Regions from separate parts of the Shewanella sp. 8A genome, predicted to be linked through region 2. Evidence: predicted binding sites of a transcription regulator. Region 2 holds the regulator's gene; the other holds the start of a gene.

Region 1 (11,118 bases), on a different contig from region 2:
ATTGATACTTTGCAAACCGCTAGTATTGGGATCCAATTGTTTATCCGTATTTTATTAACCCATGTGCTCTGGAGCTTCGGTGTGCACGGTGATAATGCATACCTACTATTAATTGGTGTCGATAATGGCTTGACTGAGGTTGTACCTAATCTAACCGCTAGTCAATTTATGGATTTGTTTATTCTTTACGGTGGCAGCGGGGCGACTTTATCGCTCATTATTGCTATTTTCATTAGTTCTAAAGACAGTGCAACACGCCATATTGCTAAGATTGCAACGCCCTTTGCATTTTTCAATATCAATGAAATATTGATTTATGGTTTACCTATTATTTTTAACCCTAGATTATTATTGCCATTTATACTCTCGCCCATAGTGAATTTTATATTGGCCTATAGCGCCATCAGTATAGGTATTCTAGAATTTGATGCTCATAGCTTTCCTTGGATAACACCTCCATTTATTAATGCTTATATGGCGAGTGGGCATTTTAGTGCTGTGTTATTTCAATGTTTTTTGATAGCTATCGGTGTGTTGATTTATCTACCATTTGTACAGCGATTTTCTTTAATGAGTGAACACTATGAGTTCGATCGAGAACTTATGAAAAGGATTCAATTTCAAGCAGATATTGAGCTGATGAATGAAACACATTATCTAAAAAAACAGTCAGAGTCTTTAAAGGCTGAAATTAATTTAGAGAAAACCATCAAAGAGGTGTTAGCCGGTGAATTGCAGCTTCACTATCAACCTAAGATTGCTTTAATTGATGGTAAAGTGGTTGGATTTGAGGCGCTAATTCGTCTTCGGGATGAGTATGGGGCCTTAAAAGGCCCTTATTTTATTGATGCGTTTCAACGTGCGGGCTATTCCCACATTATTGATCGTTTTGTAATTAATACCGTTGCAGAAGATCTTGCTCGTTGGGCATTAGAGGGCTTTTTTCCTAAGGTCAGTATCAATATTGACCCAAATAACATCACCGATAGTCAATTATTAGCGATTATGAATGATAGATTAGGTAGTGTTGCTCATCAGGTCGAAATTGAGATGTTAGAATCGGCATTCATGTTGGATATAAGCCGCATTGATAGCAGTATCAAACAGCTTAAGCAGTGTGGTTTCCGTTTTTGGTTGGATGATTTTGGTACTGGGTTTTCGAGTTTAAGTCTACTGAGTCGAATCAATGTCGATGGTATTAAGCTAGATCGCAGTATTCTCGCCAATGCCAGTGAGCCTAAAGGTCGTACTTTATATCTGCAAATTTGCAAGCTTTGTAGTAGTTTAGGTTTTAGCTTGACAGCTGAGGGGGTTGAAACCCGTGTTGAAGCCGAGTTTGTAAAAGAAGCTGGTGTTGCTTATGTGCAAGGTTGGTTATATGCCAAGGCAATGCCAGGACCCGATGCTAAAGCCTTTTGGTTGGAGATAAATGGTGAGTAAATCCTTGGTCAATATCTTGTTGGCTAACTATGCCCAGACTAGTTTATCGGCGTGGGACAACCTGCGCGTATTATTATCCGAGTGTGCCTTGCAGCAATGTGAGGCCCAAGGATTTGAAGTCGATTGCGAAGATAGTCGCCCCCATTATTGGTTACAGATTGAAGATTGTTGGCTCGATTGCGGCCGCACCAATGCTTACAGTGCGGCTATAGTATGTTTAACGCCTGAGGTCGTTCAAGGTGCAAGGATAATTGGCGAACAAGAGTGTGCACTGTTATCCGCTGCGCAGATAAATCTGCTGTGTATGCAAAACGCCCATTTTGACCACTGTTAATCCGGATCACAGAATTAACCATTCCCCCGTCGGGTAATTTCCTTGATAGCCAAAAGGAAGCCGTCCCTGCAAGTACCAGGCAAAACGTTCTTTTGTGAAGTCACAGAGCGTGACTTCGGCTAACAATAAGGTGGCTAAGGTATCGGCATCATCTGCGACTAGTGCGCAAATCTCGGCAACGGTCATTATTTTCCACGTTTCCAGATAGGCGGTTTTCGCTATTTGAGCGACGATTTCACTAGATACTTGGGGCTTTAATCTGTTGGCTTGTTGATGGTCGCTAACACATAAGCTTTCATAGGGTTCAGTGTAGGGCGGTTCGAAAAAACGGCCGGGCTCCCTTTCAAGGCAAGTGGCTATGTCTAGGCTGCCTAAGGTGTTGGCCATGGGCTCGTGATGGCCTACCTTGGTCGCCCAAGAGCAGAATTGGAGTTGTGCGATTAACGGCTTCATTGAGTCTCTGTCTTTTGCCTACAGTGAAAGCCATTTTGTTGAGAGTAATGGGGTTAGGCAATACATCCTAAGCATAAAAAAACCGCCATTAGGCGGTTTTTTCTTGTAAAAGCATGAGCTTAATGTAGATTACAGACCTGCATCGGCGCGCAGTGCGTCAGCTTTATCCGTCGCTTCCCATGGGAATTCGCTGCGGCCAAAGTGACCATAAGCGGCTGTCGCTTGGTAAATTGGACGAGCTAAGTTCAACATCTCAGTCAGGCCGTATGGACGCAGGTCGAAGTGTTGACGGACTAACTTGATTAAGACTTCTTCAGATACTTTACCCGTACCGAAAGTCTCAACACTGATAGAAGTCGGTTCAGCTACACCGATAGCGTAAGACACTTGGATCTCACAACGGTCTGCCAGACCCGCTGCTACGATGTTTTTCGCAACGTAACGGGCAGCGTAAGCAGCACTACGGTCAACTTTTGATGGGTCTTTACCAGAGAATGCACCACCACCGTGACGCGCCATACCACCGTAGGTATCCACGATGATCTTACGACCGGTTAAACCACAGTCACCCATAGGACCACCGATCACGAAACGGCCAGTTGGGTTGATGAAGTATTTAGTGTCCTTGCTCAGCCATTGTGCTGGCAGAACTGGTTTGATGATGGTTTCCATCACGCCTTCAATCAAATCCGCTTGGGCGATATCAGGGCTGTGTTGGGTAGACAGTACGATCGCATCGATACCAACAATCTTGTTGTCTTCGTAAGCGAAGGTGACTTGGCTTTTCGCATCTGGGCGTAACCATGGCAGAGTGCCGTTTTTACGCACTTCAGATTGACGCTTCACTAATGCGTGTGCAAAAGTAATAGGCGCTGGCATCAGAATGTCAGTTTCGTTGCTGGCATAACCAAACATTAACCCTTGGTCGCCGGCACCTTGCTCTTTTGGATCCGCGCGGTCAACACCTTGGTTGATGTCTGGAGACTGTTTACCAATCGCGTTTAATACGGCGCAAGAATCGGCATCGAAGCCCATATCAGAATGGATATAACCAATTTCACGAACCGTTTTACGGGTCAGCTCTTCAATATCAACCCAGGCAGAGGTGGTCACTTCGCCACCTACTAATACCATGCCAGTTTTGACATACGTTTCGCACGCGACACGTGCTTTGGGATCTTGGGCCAGAATCGCGTCTAGCACAGCATCAGAAATCTGATCTGCAATTTTATCGGGATGACCTTCTGAGACCGACTCAGAAGTAAACAAGTGCTTTGCCATAGTAGGAAAATCTCGTTGTTAGCAATCAAACGTGTAGAAGCATCTACATCTAGACGGCTATTTTAGTGGAATTTCATCGCCATGACACCCCCAAAGCTAAATATTTCTGTACTTAGTGAGGTAAATCTCAGCTTTAAAATTTGAACTAAAAAGCATGTTAGTCATTTAACTGATTGAAAATAATTAATTAAAAGTGTTTAAAATCCATCTAATTCCGTTAAGGATACGCGGCGGCATTTCCTCTTTTCCACCGAGACGAGCTTTGGGGGAAATTGTACAGAGTATTGTCATAGCGACTTAAACTACGAATCATTGGCTTGAATAGTTCATCCTTAAGCCATTTTTTATCGCAAAAAGTTCTATTGGCGATGGTAAGGCGAGATTGTGATGAATTTTCGTTTGCGTCGCTTCGCTATGTAGGGGAAAATATGCGTCCAAATTGCCCGCTAGACCCCACAAATTAAGCAGGAGAGAGCATGTCTTCCCGTAAAGTACTCGCCAACGCAATCCGTGCGTTAAGTATGGATGCAGTTCAAAAAGCAAACTCAGGCCACCCAGGCGCCCCAATGGGCATGGCAGATATTGCTGAAGTGCTGTGGAATGATTTCCTTAAGCACAACCCGAACAATCCGAAATGGGTAGATAGAGACCGCTTTATCCTCTCTAACGGTCACGGCTCTATGCTGATCTACTCTTTATTACACCTCACTGGCTACGATCTGCCAATGGATGAACTGAAGCAATTCCGTCAGTTACATTCTAAAACCCCAGGTCACCCAGAATATGGTTACACCCCAGGTGTTGAAACCACCACGGGTCCATTAGGTGCGGGGATCAGCAACGCTGTGGGTATGGCGATTGCAGAAAAAACCTTAGCGGCACAGTTTAACCGTGAAGGTCATGAGATTGTTGACCACTACACTTACTGCTTCCTCGGCGATGGCTGCTTGATGGAAGGTATTTCCCACGAAGCGTGTTCTCTGGCAGGTACCTTAGGCCTAGGCAAACTGATCGCATTTTGGGATGACAACGGCATCTCTATCGACGGCCATGTTGAAGGCTGGTTTACCGATGACACGCCAAAACGTTTCGAATCATACGGCTGGCACGTAATTGCTAACGTCGATGGTCACGACAGCGATGCCATTCGCGCAGCTATCGAAGCGGCAAAAGCTGTGACCAACAAACCAACCATGATCTGCTGCAAAACCATTATCGGTTTTGGTTCGCCAAACAAATCTGGCAGCCACGATTGCCACGGCGCACCATTAGGTGATGCAGAAATCGCTGCAGCCCGTGAATTCTTAGGTTGGCCACATGCGCCATTCGAAATTCCTGCCGACGTATACGCTGGTTGGGATGCGAAAGAAGTGGGTGCTGAGCGTGAAGCTGCATGGAACGACAAGTTTGCCGCTTACGCTGCTGCTTACCCAGAATTAGCTGCTGAATATGAGCGCCGCGTTCTGAAAGGTGAATTACCAGCTGATTTCGAAGCCAAAGCACAAGCCTTTATCCAAGAATGCCAAGCCAAAGGCGAAGGCATTGCGAGCCGTAAAGCGTCACAAAACGCGATTGCAGCCTTTGGCGCTATGCTGCCAGAACTGTTGGGCGGCAGTGCTGACTTAGCAGGTTCTAACCTGACCCTGTGGGCAGGTTCTAAAGGTATTCAAGAAGATCCAGCGGGTAACTACGTGTACTACGGTGTGCGTGAGTTCGGTATGAGCGGCATCATGAACGGTGTGTCTCTGCACGGTGGTTTCATCAACTACGGTGCGACTTTTATGATGTTCATGGAATACGCACGCAACGCTGTACGTATGTCTGCACTGATGGGAATTCAAAACATCTTCGTTTATACCCATGACTCTATCGGTCAAGGTGAAGACGGTCCAACGCACCAACCCGTTGAGCAATTAGCTAACCTGCGTATGACGCCAAACATGGCGGTATGGCGCCCATGTGACGCGGCTGAAACTGCAGTAGCGTGGAAAGCGGCTATCGAACGTCGCCATGCTCCAACATCGCTGGTATTTAGCCGTCAGAACCTGAAGGCTCAAGCACGTACTGCTGAGCAATTAGCCAATGTGGCAAAAGGCGCTTACGTACTGCAAGACTGCGCGGGTACGCCTGAGTACATCCTGATTGCAACCGGTAGTGAAGTGCAATTAGCGGTAGAAGCTGCGGCTGCGCTGACTGAACAAGGCAAACAAGTTCGCGTGGTTTCTATGCCATCAAACACTGAGTTTGATAAGCAAGATGCTGCTTACAAAGAATCTGTACTGCCAAAAGCGGTGACTAAACGTATCGCTATCGAAGCGGCCCATACTGACTTCTGGTACAAGTATGTTGGTTTTGAAGGCACTGTTGTGGGCATGACTACCTTTGGTGAGTCTGCGCCAGGCAACGTGCTGCTGAAGCACTTCGGTTTCACCGTTGAAAATGTGCTGAACGCTGCAAAATCACTAGGCTAATTGTTTAGGTGATGGGATTACTGACAAAAGGTTAAACTTTTGAAAGGTTAATCTGTATAATGCGGCCTGCAATCGTTTGCAGGCCGTTTTTGTATATGCAGTATTGTTAAGAGGAAATAAAGACCTCAATGATCCGAGTCGCAATCAATGGTTATGGTCGTATTGGCCGCTCAATCCTTCGCGCTTTATATGAGTCCGGAAAACGCCAGCAAATCCAAATTGTCGCAATCAATGAGTTGGCTAAGCCTGAAGCCATTGTCCATTTGACCCAGTACGATACTACCCACGGTCGATTTCAGCCCAGAGTCAAATTAGTCGATGATCAGATGCTGATTGGCGATGACGCCATCAAAATTCTCCATGAACCTGATCCAGCCAAGCTACCTTGGCGCGAGATGGACATCGATATTGTCTATGAAGCGACAGGTGCCATTTTAGATCGCCAAAGCTGCGAAGCCCATGTCCACGCGGGTGCCAAACAAGTCTTAATCAGTCATCCTTCATCGGCCGATGTTGACGGCACTATCGTTTACGGTGTGAACCAAGACTTACTGCGCGCCGAGCATACCGTGGTCTCCAATGCTTCTTGTACCACCAACTGTATCGTGCCTGTGATTGATGTACTCGATAAACACTTTGGTGTGAAAAGCGGCGCGATTACCACCATTCATTCGGCGATGAACGATCAGCAAGTGATTGATGCCTATCATGATGACTTACGCCGCACCCGAGCGGCTGGGCAATCGATTATTCCCGTCGATACCAAACTTGCCCGCGGTATTGAGCGGATTTTGCCGCACATGAAGGACAAATTTGAGGCGATTTCGGTGCGCGTTCCCACGATCAACGTAACCGCTATCGATCTTTCGGTAACATTAGATAAAACAGTGGATATTGCGACCGTCAATCAAGTGTTAGAATTGGCCGCCAATGGACGATTTAACGGCATCTTAGGCTATACTGACGAGCCGCTGGTATCCTGTGATTTTAACCATGATCCGCGCTCCAGTATTGTTGATGGCACCCAGACTCGGGTGAGCGCAGGGCAGTTGGTTAAATTGTTGCTGTGGTGCGATAACGAGTGGGGCTTTGCCAATCGCATGTTAGATACCAGTTTGGCGATGATTGCAGCTAAACAAAGCCGAAGATAAGAATTGATACCAATGGGTTAAAGCGTAGTGGCCAATTCGACGGGATGTCGAGTGCCGAATCGCCATCTACACTAACCGATTGATGAAAAACCAGTTTGTTTTTTGATTATAAAAGGAAGCGTTACCATGGCAATTATCAATATGTCAGATTTAGATCTCCAAGGTAAGCGAGTGCTTATTCGTGAAGATCTCAATGTGCCTGTCAGCAACGGCGTCGTCACCAGTGATGCACGTCTGCGTGCCTCACTCCCCACTATCGAGTTAGCCCTTGCCAAAGGCGCGGCGGTAATGGTGATGTCTCACTTAGGTCGTCCAACTGAAGGTGAGTACAACAGTGAATTCTCCATGCAACCTGTAGTCGATTACTTGGCCAAAGCCCTGTCTTGCACCGTCCGTTTAGCGACCGACTATTTAGACGGCGTTGAAGTTGCGGTAGGCGAAGTGGTTGTGTTTGAAAACGTTCGCTTTAACAAAGGCGAGAAGAAAAACGACGAAGCCTTGTCAAAGAAAATGGCAGCGTTATGTGATGTGTATGTGATGGATGCTTTTGGCACAGCTCACCGCGCAGAAGCCTCAACCAATGGCGTTGGTTTATACGCGCCCATCGCTTGTGCTGGTCCATTATTAGCACAAGAATTAGAAGCGTTAGGCAAAGCCTTAGACAACCCCGCGCGCCCATTAGTGGCCATCGTTGGTGGCTCTAAAGTGTCAACTAAGCTGACCGTATTAGAAAGTTTATCCGGCATTGTGGATCAATTAGTGGTTGGCGGTGGTATCGCCAACACCTTTATCGCTGCGGCGGGCCACAACGTGGGTAAATCCTTATACGAAGCGGATTTAATTGATGAAGCTAAGCGCTTAGTGGCGAACGCCCAAAGTCGCGGTGGTGATATTCCCGTACCTACCGATGTGGTTGTGGCGGGTGAGTTTAGCCCAACGGCTGCTGCGACCTTAAAAGCAGTGAGTGATGTTGGCGATAGCGACATGATTTTCGACATTGGCCCCGACAGCGCCGAAGCGTTAGCGAAAATCATTGAGTCTGCTGGTACTATCGTATGGAACGGCCCAGTGGGTGTGTTCGAATTCGACCAATTCGGTGAAGGCACTAAGCGTATCGCGCAAGCAATCGCTGATTCTAAAGCCTTCTCTATCGCTGGCGGTGGTGACACCTTAGCGGCGGTCGATAAATACGGTATCGCCGATAAAGTCTCTTACATCTCTACTGGTGGTGGTGCTTTCCTCGAGTTCCTCGAAGGCAAAGAGTTACCCGCTGTAGCTATGTTGAAAAAACGCGGTGCCTAACATTGAGTTAGGTATTGCGCTGTCGCGGCACTGCGCCGCGACAGCACAAAAAATGATAAAAAATTATAAAAAAACCGCTCCTTCTCTAAAGGGATTTACACATCACTAGAGCGATTGAGCATAAAAATCCATCCAAACGATAGCGACCTCGGTGACCCAGCGTTAATGTGAAGTCACCCTATTATTGGAGTTAAAAAAATGGCGTTAATTTCCCTACGACAACTACTCGATCACGCGGCAGAACATGGATACGGCGTGCCAGCGTTCAACGTAAACAACCTTGAGCAAATGCGCGCCATCATGCAGGCCGCAGAAGCCACCGACAGCCCTGTTATCGTGCAAGCCTCTGCGGGTGCGCGTAAATATGCGCGTCCACAATTCTTAAAATATCTGATGACGGCTGCTCTTGAGCAGTATCCCGATATCCCAGTCTGTATTCACCAAGACCATGGTACTGACCCTGATATCTGTCAGCGTTCTATCCAATTAGGTATGTCATCAGTAATGATGGACGGCTCATTAATGGCCGACGGTAAAACCCCAGCGTCTTACGAGTACAACGTTGATGTAACTCGCAGAACCGTAGCATTCGCCCACGCGTGTGGTGTGTCTGTTGAGGGCGAAATCGGTTGTTTAGGCAGCTTAGAAACCGGTACTGCCGGTGAAGAAGACGGTGTGGGCGCTGAAGGCGTATTAAGCCACGACCAACTGCTAACCAGCCCAGAAGAAGCGGCACGCTTCGTAGCTGATACCCATGTTGACGCGCTAGCGATAGCAATTGGTACTAGCCACGGTGCATACAAGTTCAGCCGTAAACCAACGGGTGATGTGCTGCGTATCGACCGCATCAAAGAAATCCATGCCCGCATTCCTAACACTCACTTAGTGATGCATGGCTCTTCTTCAGTGCCGCAAGAATGGCTTAAGATCATCAACCAATACGGTGGTCAAATTCCTGAAACTTACGGTGTGCCATTAGAAGAAATCGTTGAAGGTATCAAACACGGCGTGCGTAAAGTGAACATCGATACCGACCTGCGCTTAGCGTCTACTGGTGCGGTACGTAAATACTTGGCCGAACACCCAAGCGAGTTCGACCCACGTAAGTTCCTGAAAGCCTCTATGGAAGCGATGGCAGACATCTGTACGGTTCGCTACGAAGCCTTTGGTTGTGCGGGTCAAGCTTCTAAGATTAAGCCTTTGTCTTTACAAGCAATGTACAAAGCGTATCAATCAGGTGCCTTAGATCCTAAGATCAACCTGTAAGCCTTAAATCACTTTTCAAAGCCCGCTGATTAGCGGGCTTTTTTATGCAAAAAATCGATGAATTTTTATTTTTCAATCGTAAATGTTAGTATTACGCAGATTTTTAGGGGATTAAACGGAACAGGAACGGATAAACATGAAGAAAGTACTGACCGCTGCACTATTGATGACGGCGCCATTTATGGCGAATGCGGGAGCCGATTTTGTTAAAGGCGATAAAACATTCGCGGGCGAAGCCGAGCTAGGTGCAACCTTAACCACAGGCAACACAGATACCTCATCTTACAAAGGTCGCTTAAACTTCAAACACGAATTAGGTGATTGGGAAAACCAATATCTTTTAGAAGGTTTATATAAAGAGGATACTGGCGAGGTTACGGCTAAGCGCTATTTAGCGGGGGCACAAGGCAACTATAAGATGACTGACCGCAGCTATCTATTTGCTAACGCTAACTACGAAGTTGACCCTTTTACCGGTTATGACTACACAGTATCTGGCGCGACGGGTTATGGTCATAGGCTCTATGACACCAGCAAGACTTTCTTAGATGTTGAAATCGGTCCCGGTTATATCTATCAACGCCTCGATTCAGAGCAAGCTCTGTTAGAGGGCACAGATTCCAATGACAGTGTGGTTGCCCACGGTGTGATTAACTTCGAAACTGAAATCACAGAAACCTCAAAATTCCAACAGCGTTTTGTCGCCGACTATGGTGATAAATTAGATGCGCGTTCGGAAACCTCACTCACTGCGAATATTATTGGCGCCTTGGCAATGAAGTTTGCCATTATCGTGCGTTATAACAGCGAGCCGCTGGACAATAAAAAGAGCACCGATACCGAAACCAATATGACCTTGCTCTATTCGTTCTAATCAATGTGATTGATATCAACATAAAAGCACCGAGAGGTGCTTTTTTATTGGCTGTTTTTAGACTAACTTGAAACAAAGTTAGTTAAATCTTTATTAGTTTCGCCTGTAGTTATACAAAAATTAATGTTGTAAGTGCCTTTGGTTATCGGGAAATACATAGAAAGTTGCGTTTTATCAAAATTTACAGAACCCGAGCTATGGTAATTTGCGAACTGATTTCCCTTGCAGAGATGAATTTAGATGAAATTACAGCGGTGGTTTAGAAACAGTGGAATGGCATTATTTAGCCTATTCTGTGTTGCAATATTGAGCGGATTCTCACCAGCAGTTTGGGCAATGACCGAAGGAACAGAACGGCTCGATTTAACCGCTGCATCAGTGGGGTATATTGCCGTATGCGTCTTCGTACTTGCCTATATTTTGGTGATGGCCGAAGAGGCGCTGCACCTGCGTAAATCCAAACCCGTATTGGTCGCAGCCGGCATTATTTGGGGCATGATAGGTTTTGTGTATGTGCAAAATGGTATGTCAGAGGTCTCTGAAGCT
Region 2 (11,118 bases):
ACATTACCGCACCTGTGTGTGGCATGACGGTACACACCACTGGCGTCACGCTGGCAAAACGCTAATTGGAGGCTCAAATGACGAAAAGATATGTGATGGTGCACGATGAGAACAAGTGCATCGGCTGCCAAGCCTGTAACGTGGCTTGCCGCAGTGAAAACGGCGTACCAGAAGGGGTGACCCGTTTGCAGGTGAGAGTCGAAGGGCCCTATGGCGAAATGCCCAATCTGCACTTTAAGTACCACAGGGTGTCTTGCCAGCAGTGTGAAGATGCGCCTTGTGTGAAGGTGTGTCCAACGGGTGCGGCCTATGTGGGCGAAGATGGCATTGTTTCCATCCACGGCGACAAGTGTGTGGGTTGTATGTACTGCGTGGCGGCGTGTCCCTACAAAGTGCGTTTTATGAATCCAGAAACCAAAGTGGCTGACAAGTGTAACTTCTGTAAGGACACGCGTTTGGCCCGTGGTGAAGAGCCAGCCTGTGTGACTGTGTGCCCGACCGATGCCTTAGTGTTTGGCGATGCTAACGATCCACAAAGTGAAGTGGCCACACTGCTCAACACTAAGATCACTTACCAAGATAAGACCCATTTAGGCACTAAACCTAGGGTATATCGCGTTCCTACCAAAAGAGGAGGGATTTGATTATGAACAATACTTGGGGCGATATGGCGCAATATGATCCCGTCACTTGGCACTGGGTCATCGCCGTGTATCTATTTATGGCGGGTTTATCCGCCGGAAGTTTGCTTATTGGTATCGGTTTGCGTTGGTTCAATCAAGAACAAACACAAGTTGAGAGCAATATCCTCAAGGCCGCAGCAATTATTGGCCCTGTGGCAATCAGCTTAGGCTTGGCTTGTTTAGTGTTTGATTTAACTAAGCCTTTCCACTTCTGGTTGATCTTAATTAACTACAACTTCCAGTCCGTTATGGCGATTGGGGTATTAGCGCTGCTAGCTTACTCACCCTTGGCATTTGCCTACGCGATTTTAGTACTGCGTGACGATTTGCCAAAGTGGGGCTTAGGTTTCCTCGCGCCTATCGCTAAGCTGCTGATGCCCTTTAGAAAGCTGATTGAAGTGCTGTTGTTTGTCCTCGCGATTGGCGTAGGCGCTTACACTGGCTTCTTAATCTCGGCGATGAATGCCTATCCGATGCTAAACACTGCGGTATTGCCTGCACTGTTCTTGGTATCTGGTTTATCAGCGGGCGCTGCGGCCAATGCGGTGCTGGCGCTGGTGATGTTCAAAACCGATAGTCACGACAAGACCTTAGCCAAAATGCATGGCTTAGAGCTGCCAGTGATGGCAATCGAAATCATGTTCCTGTTTATGTTGTTCTGTGCCTTGTACTTTAAGGGCGGAGCGGCGGCTGCGGCGCTGGCATCACTCACCTCTGGCGTGTGGGCAAGCGTATTCTGGATTGGTGTCGTCGGGATTGGCTTTGGTGTGCCATTGCTGTTTATGCTGCTTCCCGCAGCGACTCGCCACACTAAGGGCGCAATGATTATGGTGGCCTGTGCCAGCTTAACTGGCGTGCTCGCCCTGAGACACTTTATTGTGTATGCAGGCCAAAGTTACTTAAGCTAACGTATTGATGCTAGCGCACTAAGCATCACTTAAATGCGATTAAGTGATGCTCGAATGGATGACAACTCGTATCCACAGCAACAAAAAGCACCGTTAAACGGTGCTTTTTTTATGGCTGCGATTGGCATGAGGTTATTGCGGTAATAACTCAATCACTGATTTGACCGTGAGCACTAAGGCGCTGATAGCGCAGAGGGCTAAGGTCGCCATCTTGGTCTTATGTTTATCCACATTTCCCACCAGTTTGCCCGCCACGAGATAGCCTAAAAAGACCGAGGGCAATAGCATTAGCGACAGCCAAAAGTGCTTGATTTCGAGTAGGCCCGTCACCCCAAGAATCGCCAAGGCAATGGTCGAACTAAAGATAAAGAAGGCCGATAACGCCGCGCGAAACTGCGAAGCATCCTTACCCGCCAATAAAATCGCCATCGGAGGGCCACCAATGGCGGCGATATTGCCAAAGATCCCCGAGACGACTCCCGCGCCAAACAGAGTCGCTTTGTTCACCGGCAGACTGAATTTATACAAACTGAGCACCACGGCGACTGCCACAATGGCTGCAATCGCCAGACCAAGAATCGGCTGCGGCGCAAACAGTAATAGGCTGGCACCGATAAAGCCACCGGGCACTCGACCGATGAGTGCGTATTGCAAGCCATTGAATTCTAAATGGCCGCGTTCACGCAATAGGGTGAGTAGCGCGATGGAAAATCCCATCACAATCACGGGGGCAGGCACTAATTGGGGATCGACGATATACAGCAGCGGACTGGCGACCACGGCTAAGCCAAACCCAATCAGACTCTGGGTGAGGGCACCTAAAAACACAATCACAGACGCGATGGCTAGCGTTTGTGGATCGATCAAGGAGAACATAGGATTCCATCAAAACAAAATAGGGATCGTTACTTTAACCCATCACGCCGGATGAGCATTAACGATCCCTAATAATTAGTTACGGCAGGATTATGGACGCTTAAGCGTTATTCCATGTCTTCCCACTCGATCCCCATTTCGTCCATCAACCGCTTCGCTTCAGCGGGGATGCTGTCTGGGCACTCTTTCGACAGATCTGCATCATCAGGCAGAGGCTGGCCGGTGTAGGCATGCAAAAATGCTTCGCACAACAGTTCGCTATTCGTTGCGTGGCGCAGGTTGTTGACCTGACGACGCGTACGTTCATCCGTGAGGACTTTTAGCACTTTGAGCGGAATAGACACAGTAATTTTCTTTACTTGTTCATTCTTCTTGCCATGTTCAGCATAGGGGCTGATGTATTCCCCATTCCATTCAGTCATTGACTCACCTGTTATAACGCTAAATTCGGGGCAGATTTTAAACCCTTACAGATTACAGTCAAATTATTGCTACTATTTCTTAGCGATTGCAAACAGATTTCTTTATGTTTAGACGTCTAAACGTCTTAACGCCTATTGACGATACCACTGGGCTTAGGTACATTTAGACGTCCAGACATCTCTTTGCGAACTTAGGAGTTCCCGATGACCGCAGGCAAATTAGTGACCGAGCGTCAATTAGCCACATTGGCAGTGCGTCAGGGTATCGAAAGCGATACTCAATATGGCGCCGTGGTGCCGCCAATTTACCTGTCGACGAATTACGCCTTCGATGGTCATAAAAATCCTCGCGAATTTGATTACAGCCGTTCCGGCAATCCTACCCGCAGCATCTTAGGCGATGCCTTAGCTAAGCTGGAAAAGGGCGCAACCGGTGTAGTGACTTGTACTGGCATGGCAGCCATTACCTTAGTGACCACTTTACTGGGCCCAGATGATTTACTGGTGGTGCCTCACGATTGTTACGGTGGCTCTTACCGTTTATTCACCAACCTCGCGAAAAAAGGCCAATTTAAACTGCTGGTGGTCGATCAAACCGACAGCCAAGCACTTGAGCAAGCGATTGCCCAGCAGCCTAAAATGGTGTGGATTGAAACCCCATCCAACCCATTACTGCGGGTGGTTGATATCGAAGCTATTGCCAAGGCAAGCCACGCCGTAGGTGCGTTAGTGATAGTGGACAATACTTTCCTGTCACCGATTTTGCAGCAACCGCTATTGCTCGGTGCCGATATCGTTATCCACTCCACCACGAAGTACATTAATGGCCATAGTGATGTGGTGGGCGGCGCGGTGATCGCCAAAGATCCCCAAATTGGTGAGACCTTACATTGGTGGTCGAACACCTTAGGCTTAACCGGTTCTGCCTTCGACAGTTATCAAACCCTGCGCGGCCTGCGTACTTTAGCTGTGCGCATTCGTGAGCACCAAATTAATGCCGAGCGGATTGTGGAGTTACTGAGTAACAGCCCAGTCGTGAGTAAAGTGTATTACCCAGGTCTTGCGGATCATCCAGGCCATGCCATTGCCGCCAAGCAACAAAAAGGTTTTGGCGCTATGCTGAGTTTTGAGCTTAAGGGCGGCGAGGCCGAAGTGGTCGCCTTTTTAGATGCGTTAAGTTTATTCAGCGTGGCTGAGAGTTTAGGTGGCGTTGAGAGTCTCGTAGCCGTGCCCGCGACCATGACCCACAGGGCGATGGAGCCGCAGGCGCGTTTTGAAGCTGGCATTAAAGACACCCTATTACGTTTGTCGGTTGGTATTGAAGATGCCGACGACTTAGTTGCAGATATTCAAGCAGGATTGGCCGCCGTAGCGGCTTGTCAGTAGAGGAATAATAGATGGCACGTTGTCACTTACATAAATTTGGTGGTTCCAGCTTAGCCGATGCCGATTGTTACCGCCGAGTCGCCCATATTCTGTTAACCCATGGCCACAGTGATGATCTGGTGGTGGTGTCTGCCGCGGGTAAAACCACTAACTTTTTATATAAATTATTGTCCCTGCGCGATAGCAACCAATTATGGCAAGAAGAATTACAAGTCCTTATCAGCTATCAGCAAGGCTTGATTGAGCAATTATTATCTAACGAGCAAGCGCGGGATTTACGCGAACGTTTGACCACGGATAAAGCTCAGTTAATCAGTCTATTATCTTTAGATGTACGCAATGATTACCAAATTAACCATGTGGTGAGTTTTGGTGAGCGTTGGTCGGCGCGCCTGATGGCAGCGCTGCTGCGTGAATCGGGCGTGGCCGCAAGTCATGTGGATGCCTGCTCGATTTTAGTGGCAGATGAGGCCGCCGTGCCGCAAATCCGTGTGCAAGAATCCCGCGCTAAAGTACAAGCCTTACTGGCCGCACACCCTAACGAGCGCCTAGTGATCACCGGTTTTATTTGTGCTAACGAGCGCGGTGATACCTTGCTATTGGGTCGCAATGGCTCTGACTTTAGCGCCAGCTTAATTGCTAGCCTTGCCGATATTGAGCGCGTGACCATTTGGACCGACGTTGAAGGGGTATTTAACGCTGACCCGAATAAAATCAACGATGCAAAATTACTCAAGAGCATGTCCCTTGCTGAAGCGGACCGCTTGGCGCGTTTAGGCTCACCCGTGTTGCATTCACGCACCTTGCAGCCATTGTTTAACACAGAGGTGAGTTTGGCCGTGCGTTCAAGCTATGCCTCCCATACCGACTTTACCCTGATTGCGCCGCACAGTTCCTCAGCGAGTGCGCCCGTGGTGACCAATCTAAATGCCGTGGTGTTATTTGGCTTTAAGATCGCGGGTGATGTCGCCAGTCTGCTCGAGCAATTGGTGGAGGCGGGATTAACACCACTGGCACATTGGGTATCGGCGCATCAACGGCTTGAGCTTGCCTATACCGCTGAAAACCAAAAACAAGTACAAAAATTATTGGATGCGCAGGCCGAAGCCCTCGGCATTAAAGATCTGCAAATTAATACCGAACTCGGTTTAGTGGCGCTTGTGAGTGCCGATGCCGAGCATTATCGCCGCAGCTTTGCCCGTTTACTGAGCCGCGATGCTAAGCCCTTGTTCAGTGGTGATTTAAGTCTTGTGACCTTAGTGCCACAGTCGCAGGTTAATCTGCTGACCCAAAAAGTGCATCGCCGCTGCGCTGGCCCGCGTAAACGCATTGGCGTATTGCTGCTGGGTGTGGGTAATATTGGCGAGGCGTGGGTGAAGCTGTTTAAGTCAGTTTCTCCCTCGTTAAATCAAGAGCTTGAAGCGCAAGTCGAGTTAGTCGGTCTGGTTACTTCCAGTAAAGCTTTGATTAAGTCCACTGGTGTGGATCTGGAAAGCTGGCAGCAGGAATTCGATACTGAAGCGACTCCTTGGCAGTACGAGCATCTATTTGAACAATTAGAACAACTTAACTGTGACGAACTGATTGCATTAGATATCAGCGCCAGTGCCAGTTTAACCCTACAATATCCAGAGTTTTTCGAGCGCGGCATCCATATGGTCAGCGCAAACAAACTCGCGGGTTCTGGCCCACTGCCTTTTTATCGCGAGCTTAAAGAACAACTCGGTTATCGGCGTTTATTCTGGCGCTATAACGCCAGCTGCGGCGCGGGTTTACCTATTCAGCACGCCTTAAACGATCTGCGTAACAGTGGCGATAGCGTTGAAGCCGTGGGTGGGATTTTCTCTGGCACCCTGTGTTGGTTATTTGAGAAATACGATACCAGCAAACCCTTCTCGGAATTAGTGATTGAAGCACGTGGTTTAGGGATTACCGAACCCGATCCTCGGGACGATCTTTCTGGCCGCGATATGCAGCGCAAGTTGCTGATTTTAGCCCGTGAAATCGGTCTGGAAATCGAGCTTGAAGATATTGAGCTGCGCTCCCTAGTGCCTGCCCATTTAGCGGATATTCCGTTGGAGCAATTCCTTGCCCGTATCGGTGAGCTGGATGATGAATTGCTGCAACAATACGGCGCGGCGGCGGAACAAAACAAAGTGCTAAGATATGTCGCCTCCTTGGATAATAGCGGCGCAGTCCTTAAAGCCGAGGTGGGATTACAGTGGATTGATGCGAGCCACCCCTACGCCAACCTCACGCCCGGTGACAATGTGTTTGTGATCCGCTCAGCTTTCTATCAAGGTAATCCTTTGATTATCCGTGGACCTGGTGCGGGCCGCGAAGTGACCGCGGCAGCGGTACAATCGGATCTGACGCAGATCTGTCGCGATCTACTGCAAGAATAGATTTAAATTCAAAAGCTTAAAGGACTCATTTGAGTCCTTTTTTATTGGCGAAGATAAGGACTAAAATCAAGGTGATCAACGAGGGATAAGAAAATGCCAAAAAGGGGGATTTTTTGGCTTGACTTAACTGTCAGTTTCTCTAGTATATGGACATATAGACGTCCAAACGTCCATATGGATTAAATTACTGCATTTATAAGTCGTACCAGTCGCGATAAGTGTCGCACTCGGGCGGTTGAGGAAATACACATGGCTTTTCATCACGCACAACATTCACATTCGCTAAACCAAAGTTTGTCTGAACTTAATGGCGATATTAATGTTTCTTTTGAGTTTTTCCCGCCATCAACCCCCGAAATGGAACAGATCCTGTGGAACTCTATCCGCCGTTTAGAGCCGCTGAATCCTAAATTTGTGTCTGTGACCTATGGGGCAAACTCGGGTGTGCGTGACCGTACCCACGGCGTGATTGAGCGTATTCAACAAGAAACCAACCTAGTCGCTGCGCCGCACTTAACCTTAGTGGATGCCAGTGATGAAGAGCTGTTAGATCTGGCAAAGCATTACTGGAAATCGGGTATTCGCGACATAGTGGCGCTGCGTGGCGACTTGCCTGCGGGTAGCCCAAAACCGACTCGCTTTGCGGTGGATTTAGTGCGCCTGCTGCGCTCAGTGGCCGACTTTGATATTTCGGTCGCCGCTTACCCAGAAGTGCACCCAGATGCGGCTAACGCTCAGGCGGATTTGATTAACCTCAAGCGTAAAATCGATGCCGGTGCGAGCCGTGCAATTACCCAGTTTTTCTTTGATGTGGAATCTTACCTGCGTTTCCGTGACCGCTGCGTTGCGGCGGGGATTGATGTCGAAATCGTTCCCGGCATTCTGCCCGTGACTAATTTTACCCAGTTAAAGCGTTTTGCGGGTATGACCAATGTGAGCTTACCAAGCTGGTTACATAAGCAGTTTGATGGCCTTGAAAATGATGCCGGAACCCGTCAGCTGGTGGGCGCAAACGTGGCGATCGATATGGTGAAAGTGTTGTCCCGCGAAGGGGTAAAGGATTTCCACTTCTACACCTTAAACCGTGCGGAATTGACCTATGCGATTTGCCATACCTTAGGGGTGCGCCCAAAGGCGGTATAACGTTAACAGTATAAAAAACGCCGCTAGTTTAGCGGCGTTTTGTTTTGCTTAAATCCTAAATCCTAAATCCTAAACTGAGCGAGAAGTGTGGTTAAGCGCATCGACAACTGTGCTAACTCGTCTCCTGCCCGCGCCGTTTGCTCGGCACTCTCGGTGGCATTGGTCGTAATATCATTAATATTATTGACGTTTTTATTGATTTCCGCCGACACAGCACATTGCTCGTTGGCAGCGCTAGCTATTTGAATGTTCATTTGACTAATGGTGGATACGGCTTGGGTAATGGCTTCGAGCGCTTCCCCCGCCTCGTGCACCAACGAAACACAGTTTTGCGTGGTGGCGGTACTGGTATTCATGGTACTGACGGTGGATTTGGCACTCTGTTGCAAGGCTTCAATCATCTGCTGAATTTCGCTGGTTGAAGCTTGAGTACGGCTGGCGAGCGTACGTACTTCATCTGCCACCACCGCAAAACCACGGCCTTGTTCACCCGCACGGGCGGCCTCAATGGCGGCATTGAGGGCGAGCAAATTGGTTTGATCGGCAATATTACGGATAACGACTAATACCGAGTCAATCTGCGCTGTATTACGCTCGAGTTCGTTGATGGCCGTGGCAGCATGGGCTATTTCATCCGCCAGCAGACTTATAGTCGAAATGACCTTTTCAACCAGCAACTTACCATGTTCAGTTGACTCGCTGGCGTGGGTTGCTGCGTCGGCGGCATCAGTCGCATTGTGGGCAACTTCTTGTACTGTTGCCGCCATTTCATTCATGGCGGTGGCGACTTGTTCTGTCTCGAGGTGTTGCCGTTTTGCCATTTGCTGAGTTTCATGGGTAATGGCAGACATTTCTTCGGCCGATGTCGCCAGTAAGCTGGTAGAGTCAGAGACTTGAGCAACGGTGGCGTGGATTTTCTCAGCAAAGCGGTTAAAGGCGAGTGCAAGCTGCGCAATTTCGTCTTTACTCTTCACTTCAATCCGGCGGGTTAAATCGCCTTCACCTTCGGCAATGTCATTGAGCGCATTGGTTGTTTCGGCAATTGGGCGGGTAATGCTCTTGGCGATAAACCAGGCAATCGCGGTGCCAATTAGGAAGGCGATAAAGCCTATCATGATGAGTTTAAAGCGAATATCGGACATCGCTTGCTCAGAATGGCTTCTGTCCAGTGCAATATCCAGCACACCAAAGGTTTTGCCCGAGTAGTCTTTCATCCCATGACGATACAGGGCGTAGCTCTTGCCGTCTAAATCGATGGCGCGAATCACTTCAGTACCTTGCATTACCTTGTTGAGTTCGCTGGAGGCGCTGGTGTCGGTGGTAAAGGTGCCACCAAAGGGGACAAAGTTGCCATCCTTAGGCAGCAAAAGAGTTATCTCTGCTTGGTAGGCATTTTTAAAATTGTCGAAGAAGGGCTGGCCAAATGACATACCAAACTCCACCGAGCCCGTATGTTGTCCTTGGTAATTCATCGGCACGAGACCGCGGATACCTAAGCCTTCAACTCCGTATTCTAAGCCACTGAGGGGCTGCTTTTGGGTGTTGGTTTCGACAATGGTTTTACGGATTGCGGTGAGGTCATCACCAAATTTTTCAGGGCGATGCAGGCGTAAAAACGAGGTCGCTGGAGGGGTGTGAAACTGAAATTGCTGCACGGCAAAATCTTGTTTAAGGCGCGTAAATAGCGGTTGGGTGCGTTGAAGTAGTGCTTCACGGTCGCGCTCGGCAAAGTTACTTTGGATCTCAGGTGTGAGTGAGATTAAGGTTGCCATCGCCTGCGCTCTTTGTCCCGATGAGACGATATTTGCCACCGCGGTTTCGTATAACTTATGTAATTCCCGTTGCTCAGACTCCCTTATTTGGCGACTGAATTCCGATAGCACCAGCGGCATGATAAAGCTCATCACCGCAAATAGCAGTAGGCTGATGCCTAACACTATCCGAGTGCTAATGTTTAAATTCTTCACAGTAAACCTCCCGATATCCGTATGTATGTCTGTCTAAATATCTTTTTGAATATTATAGAGATACTGCTTTTTATATTTGCGAGCGGGTGAACCTTTTTCAGTTGTTTTTCGGTTTTTTGCGGATTTCGTGGCAGCGTGCACAGATCTTTTCTGAGCAGAAAATATTTACTTAGCCTGCTAACTAAGTATAATGCTTAGCAGGCTAAGTAAATGAGTAGGCATCATGTATAAAGAACTCGAGCGCTTAAAGGAGTTATCCCTCGCGGAACATTTAGGTCGCCTGCACCGCTTATGGCGTACCGTGGCGGATGTGGAATTAGCACCACTTGGGTTAACCCATCCTCGTTGGACCGCGTTGTGGAAGTTATTGCGTCTAGGTGACAACGTGAGCCAAAAGGTGTTGGCGGATGCGCTGGAAATTGAATTGGCTTCTTTGATGCGTACCTTAGGGCAACTTGAGGAGCAAGGTTTAGTCGAGCGTCATTGCTGCACTAAAGATAAGCGCGCCCGAATCGTGTCGCTAACACCCGCCGGTAAAGACGTATTAAAGCAAGTAGAAGCGCGGATTATCCATGTGCGCGGTGAATTATTAGCGGGCATTAGTGCCACTGAGCTTGGCGAGTTTGAACGCATCATTAGCCTAATTAGTGAAAACGCCTTGGCCAAGTTGGCTAAGAGCACAGATATTCTTGAGTGAGAAATAAGATGACACCGGATCAACAATTTGCCCGTCTTGTCAAAATCGCTATGCTCGGTTTTGTGGCCGTGTTTGGCTATTTTATGTTTGCCGACACTATGATGCCATTAACCCCACAGGCAATGGCAACCCGTGTAGTGACTAAGGTGACTCCACAGATCAGCGGCAAGATTCAAACGATTAATGTGAAAAATAACCAAGTGGTCGCCAAAGGCGATTTACTGTTTCAAGTCGACCCTGCGCCCTTTGAGTTGGCTGTGTCACATGCCAAATTGGCCCTAGAACAAGTGCGTCAGGATAATGCCGAACTTGATGCTGCACTCTTAGCCGCTAAAGCAGAAGTGAATGCGAGTGCGACGACTGCACAACAAAAACGCCGCGAGGCCAAACGTTTAGATGCACTTTATGCGACCCATGGCGTTTCGCAGCAGTTGCGTGATCAAGCCGATAGTGATGCGGCGGCCGCCGAGGCGAATGTGTTAGCCGCTAATGCTCGCCTCGATAAACTCAAAGTGAGCCGTGGTCTCTATGGCGAAGATAACCTTAGAGTTCGCCAAGCGATGAATGCGTTAGAGCAAGCTGAGCTGAATCTGTCTTACACCCAAATCCGTGCCGACCAAGATGGGGTGGT

What was found. Region 2 encodes MetJ, which represses methionine synthesis genes. Its sites were predicted from a motif close to TAGACGTCTAGACGTCTA; they were not measured.
Region 1: the regulator MetJ is predicted to act here: its motif matches at 3,551-3,568, upstream of metK (methionine adenosyltransferase).

The regions. Positions count from the first base shown of each region.
Region 1 is NZ_JAMDJP010000035.1:31,118-42,235, reverse strand. Features, by position in the region: gene M0413_RS19425 (EAL domain-containing protein) at 1-1,440, shown strand, start outside; gene M0413_RS19420 (hypothetical protein) at 1,430-1,774, shown strand; gene M0413_RS19415 (hypothetical protein) at 1,781-2,227, opposite strand; gene metK (methionine adenosyltransferase) at 2,357-3,508, opposite strand; gene tkt (transketolase) at 3,985-5,979, shown strand; gene epd (erythrose-4-phosphate dehydrogenase) at 6,108-7,130, shown strand; gene M0413_RS19395 (phosphoglycerate kinase) at 7,257-8,432, shown strand; gene fba (class II fructose-bisphosphate aldolase) at 8,631-9,698, shown strand; gene M0413_RS19385 (DUF481 domain-containing protein) at 9,835-10,572, shown strand; gene nhaD (sodium:proton antiporter NhaD) at 10,813-11,118, shown strand, end outside.
Region 2 is NZ_JAMDJP010000003.1:160,937-172,054, forward strand. Features, by position in the region: gene phsA (thiosulfate reductase PhsA) at 1-65, shown strand, start outside; gene M0413_RS03490 (4Fe-4S dicluster domain-containing protein) at 78-644, shown strand; gene nrfD (NrfD/PsrC family molybdoenzyme membrane anchor subunit) at 647-1,591, shown strand; gene M0413_RS03500 (sulfite exporter TauE/SafE family protein) at 1,724-2,467, opposite strand; gene metJ (met regulon transcriptional regulator MetJ) at 2,575-2,889, opposite strand; gene metB (cystathionine gamma-synthase) at 3,112-4,275, shown strand; gene M0413_RS03515 (bifunctional aspartate kinase/homoserine dehydrogenase II) at 4,287-6,680, shown strand; gene metF (methylenetetrahydrofolate reductase) at 6,930-7,823, shown strand; gene M0413_RS03525 (methyl-accepting chemotaxis protein) at 7,886-9,790, opposite strand; gene slyA (transcriptional regulator SlyA) at 10,014-10,487, shown strand; gene M0413_RS03535 (HlyD family secretion protein) at 10,496-11,118, shown strand, end outside.